Regions from separate parts of the Gordonia sp. McavH-238-E genome, predicted to be linked through region 1. Evidence: predicted binding sites of a transcription regulator. Region 1 holds the regulator's gene; the other holds the start of a gene.
What was found. Region 1 encodes LexA, which represses DNA repair genes until DNA is damaged. Its sites were predicted from a motif close to CGAACANNTGTTCG; they were not measured.
Positions count from the first base shown of each region.

Region 2: a site for LexA is predicted at 1,101-1,114, ahead of MHN80_RS06465 (HNH endonuclease signature motif containing protein). Genes of this name have one in related genera too.

Region 1 is NZ_JAKRFE010000015.1:62,438-64,828, forward strand. Features, by position in the region: gene MHN80_RS20625 (phosphoenolpyruvate--protein phosphotransferase) at 1-942, shown strand, start outside; gene lexA (transcriptional repressor LexA) at 920-1,624, opposite strand; gene MHN80_RS20635 (LysM peptidoglycan-binding domain-containing protein) at 1,867-2,391, shown strand, end outside.
Region 2 is NZ_JAKRFE010000004.1:20,722-23,112, reverse strand. Features, by position in the region: gene MHN80_RS06465 (HNH endonuclease signature motif containing protein) at 1-1,086, opposite strand, end outside; gene MHN80_RS06460 (DUF3349 domain-containing protein) at 1,205-1,528, opposite strand; gene MHN80_RS06455 (hypothetical protein) at 1,536-1,817, opposite strand; gene MHN80_RS06450 (inorganic phosphate transporter) at 1,854-2,391, opposite strand, start outside.

The DNA of each region.
Region 1 (2,391 bases):
CCGGGGCAGACCGCCGACGGCATCGCCGTCTCGGTGCTCGCCAATGTCGCCGACGGATCGTCGGCGCGGGCCGCCGCCGGGCACCCGGTCGAGGGCGTCGGACTCTTCCGCACCGAACTCGCCTTCCTCGAACGCGCCGACGAACCGTCGGTGGACGAACAGGCCGCGATCTACCGGGAGGTCCTCGACGCGTTCGGCGGGCAGAAGGTGGTGATCCGTACCCTCGACGCCGGCTCGGACAAGCCCTTGAGGTTCGTGACCCACCCAGACGAATCCAATCCCGCGCTCGGTGTCCGTGGGGATCGAATCGCCCTGGCGCATCCCGAGATCCGAGCCCACCAGCTCGACGCGATCGCGCACGCCGCGTCGGGTTCCGACGTCGCGCCGTGGGTCATGGCGCCGATGATCGCCTCGCCGTCCGAGGCGCGCGCCTTCGCCGCGGAGGTCCGCGGCCGGGGCCTGGTCGCCGGGGTCATGATCGAGGTGCCCGCGGCCGCCATCCTGGCCGAGGCCGTGCTCGCCGAGGTGGACTTCGTGTCGATCGGCACCAACGATCTGACGCAGTACACGATGGCGGCCGATCGGATGTCGGCCGATCTCGCCGGATTGACCGATCCGTGGCAGCCCGCGGTGCTCAGCCTGATCGCGGGTGTCGCCGCAGCGGGTGTCCGCCAGGGCAAGCCGGTCGGGGTGTGCGGTGAGGCGGCTGCCGATCCGAATCTCGCCTGCGTGCTCGTCGGTCTCGGGGTGACCTCGCTGTCCAGCGCGCCGGCCGCGGCCGCCGCGGTGGGGGCTCGGCTCGGCGAGGTGACCGCGCAGGACTGCCGCGCCGCCGCCGACGCCGCGCTGGCCACGTCCGACCCCGCCGCGGCGCGAGAAGCTGCCGCGGCGGTGCTCGACCGTTCGGTCGGGGGAGAGGTCAGACTCGCCGCATCACGGTGACGACCTTGCCGAGGATCACGGCGTCGTTGCCCGGGATGGGATCGAACAGCTCGTTGTGCGGCATCAGCCACACATTGGCGCCTTGACGCTTGAAGGTCTTCACGGTGGCCTCGCCGTCGATCATCGCTGCGACGATGTCGCCGTTGTCGGCGACGTTCTGCTGCCGCACGACGACCCAGTCGCCGTCGCAGATGGCGGCGTCGATCATCGACTCGCCCACGACGCGCAGCAAGAAGAGCGAGCCCTCGCCGACCAGCTCGCGAGGAAGCGGGAACACGTCCTCGACCGCCTCCTCGGCCAGGATCGGGCCACCGGCCGCGATCCGGCCGAGGACCGGCACGAAGGTCGGCTCGGGCAGCCGGCCGGCCGGCGGGGTCTCCGGCGACGGCGATTCGCTCGGCGCGATGTTGACCGCACGCGGCCGGTTCGCATCCCGCTTGAGCAGACCCTTGCGCTCGAGGGTCCGTAGCTGGTGGGCGACCGACGATGTCGAGGCCAGGCCGACCTCGTCGCCGATCTCGCGGATGCTCGGCGGGTAACCGCGCTCGCGTACCGAGCGGCGGATGACTTCCAGGACCCCGAGCTGGCGCGGGGTGAGTGAGGCCTCGGCGGCGGCGACGTCGATGGGGGCCTCGTCGTCGGCTCCCCGCGCTCGGCCGCGCCTATCGCCGGTGTCACTCATGTTCGGTTCCTCTCGTCTTCGGAACGTGCTGGTAGATGGCCCGTGGGGATGTTCAGCCGCGTCCGAGCCTAGCGGAGTGCGACCTCCACCTCAAACATTTGTTCGATGTGTCGCGAGACTTTGTCGGTGCGCCGTGCTACAAATTCGAACATCAGTGCATCGAACATCTGATCGAAGTTCGAACACCGGATGCCAGACACCCGAACACCCGAAGATCCCGCACCGAACACCCGGAGGGCACCATGCGCACCGCCACTCTCGTCGCTCCCGTCCGTACCGAGCGTCCCGACACCGTCCGGGCGCGCACCGACCGCGCCGACCGTATCCGGACCCGGACCCCGCTGTCCGACGGTTCTCGGCCCGTCGACAACCGGCCGGCAGGCAACCGTCCGGTGGGCGGGTCGCCACTGACGCCACGCGTCGGCGGCACGCACTGCGGCTCCGCGGTGGGTGCCCGGGGCCGCGGGCCGGTCGGTCCGGATGCGGCGGTGTTCCGTCGCCGTCGCCGCACCGCCGTCGCGGTCCTCGCCGGCGTCGGCCTCGCGTTCGTCGTGTGGGTGTTCGGTGTCGTCGGTCAGAACTATTCGGACTCGATGACGCCCGCCGCGGTGAGCGCAGAGGTCGTCCACGTGCGCGCCGGGGATTCCCTCAGTACGATCGCCGGCCGGGTGGCGCCCGAGATGCCCCGCGACATCGTGATCGACGAGATCGTCGCGATGAACGATCTGCCGTCGAGTGCGCTGCAGGTGGGTCAGCCCCTGCTCACC
Region 2 (2,391 bases), on a different contig from region 1:
GAGTCCGATCAGGGTCGACAGGTTCACCACGATGTGGAAGGTCGCACGCGGGGCCTGCGACGGCGCCGGCGGAACGGTCGGCTCCTGCGGGTCGGCGACAACCGCGTCGATGGCCGGGACGTCGGCGGGGGTGTCGAGGTCGCCGCTGGTCTCATCAAGGTCCTGCACCACCGTGGTGGTGCCGGCTTCGTTTGCGGCGGCATCGCAGTCGGCGCACTGGCAGGCGATTGCGGATTCGCTGCGGGCGAGTGCTTTGAGCGCGTCGGCACGTCGCTCGGGCAGGCTGCGCGGGTCTCCGGGATGTACCGCTGCGGCCATCGAGGAGAGGCGGGCGTTGAATTCGGCGGCGTCGGCGTCGGGGAGCGTGCCGTTGATCCGGGACTGTCCGGGCGTGAACCGATCGGGGGTGACGGTCACCTTGCGGTCTTTGGTCACCCGTTCCTTGCGTCGCCGGATCGCCTCGGGGGCCCATGCCGCGACGATCGCGTCGACCATGGCGGTGAACCGAGCCGTGGACATCGGTGCTCGGGCGAAGATCGCCTCGGCAAGGTGGGCGTCGACGGTCTGCATTTCTTCGTCATCGGTGATCAGTTCGGTGCGCTTGAGGGCGATCAGGAAGCGGCGCTTGTCGATTCGACCGCAGGCGAGTGCGTGTCCGGTGAACGCGAGCCGGTAGCGCAGTGCGTCACCGGCGAAGATGAGTTCTTTCGCTTCGGCCGGGGTGACCGTGAGGGTGGCGCCGACTTCGGCGATGGCCTGTTCGAGGCCGGTCGGGCCGAACTGCTCGTACGGGTTCTCCCCGGCGGCCACGCGTGCCGACAGGGCGTCGAAGGCTTCGATGGAGTCGAGTTCGCCGGTGTGCACCTCGGCGCGCCGCTGGGTGTAGTCCATTTCGCGTTCGTCGTGAATGAGACTGGCAACGGTCATCATTCGATGCGCAGACGCGGCCGCCAGGCCGGCGCAATGATTCAAGACCTCGACGAGTTCGGCGGCGGAGAGTTCATTGTCGGGACGAAGGCGCGGTTCGACGGAATGCTGTGATGGGTCCACCGATGTGGTGGATCCGGCCCCCGCCCCCGATGACATGACTCCACTTTACTCGAATATATGTTCGAGTCAAGGGGTCTGCGGATCTCGGCTCGGTCTGTGCACGTATGTAACCATGACGCACCGACAGGTCCTTGTCGCGAGTGCTATCCGACTCCTAGTGCAACGGTTCGTCGTCGAACGGCCAGCCCGAGGCCTCGAGATGCCTTCGGACGCGGGCGATGTCGTCCTCGTGGGGGAGGTCTTGGGTGATCGCGGTGATCTTGACCCCGGCGTCGATCTTCGAGATCGGTTCGGGCGGCGGCGGTGCGTCCCCTCGGTCGCGGATGAGGTCGGCGGATACGCTCTCCGCCTCATCCTCGCTCAGCTGACGACGCAGGAGCGCGAACAACGGGACGTAGTCCTCGCGGGGCACCCCGTCGGGGTAGCCGACCCGCAGCCAATCCACGATCCGCTTCAAAAACTGGCCTCGGTCCGCCACGGTGCCTCTACTTGTAACCGAACGGGAAGATCTTCACGTCGAAGTAGTAGTAGATGGTCTGGCGGGTGATCCACAGCAGCGCGGTGACGATGACGAGTGCGACAACCGCGAAGATCACGTAACCGAGCAGTCGCAGGGGGGCACTGCCGTTCGAGATGGTGCCGTCCGCGCCGACGCCGGGCGCACCTTGGGCATGACAACGCAGGCCCACGGCGAACAGCGCGGGGAGTCCGGCGCCGAAAACCAGGCCCACCAGCAAGACCTTGATGATCGATTCGACGATGTCCATCGGTGTTCGAGTCCTTTCGGGATGCGTCGGTGACCGTCAGGCGATCGTGGTGGGCTTGGCCTGATCAGCCGGAATGATCGAGTCGGTCGTGTCGTCCCATTCGGCGTTGACGTTGTGCGAGTCGATCTTGTTCTGCTGCGCGCGCCAGTACAGGTACCCGGACGCGGCGAGCAGGAGGACGAAGATGGCGATGCCGCCCGCGACGTCGCCCAACAGATTGGCGATGAAGTAACAGAAGGCACCGACGAGTCCCGCGGCCGGCAGCGTCGTCATCCACGCGACGGCCATACGCCCCGCGACCGACCATCGGACCTGCGCACCCTTCTTGCCTACACCCGAACCCAGGATCGAACCCGTCGCCACCTGCGTGGTCGACAGGGCCATCCCGGCCGCACTCGAGGTGAGGATGATCGCGGCCGACGAAGCCTCGGCCGCCATGCCCTGGGGTGAGCTGATCTCGACGAGACCCTTGCCCAACGTCCGGATGATGCGCCACCCGCCGAGGTAGGTCCCGATCGCAATGGCTGCGGCACAGGAGAAGACGACCCAGAAGGGCAGGCCGTGGCTCACCGTC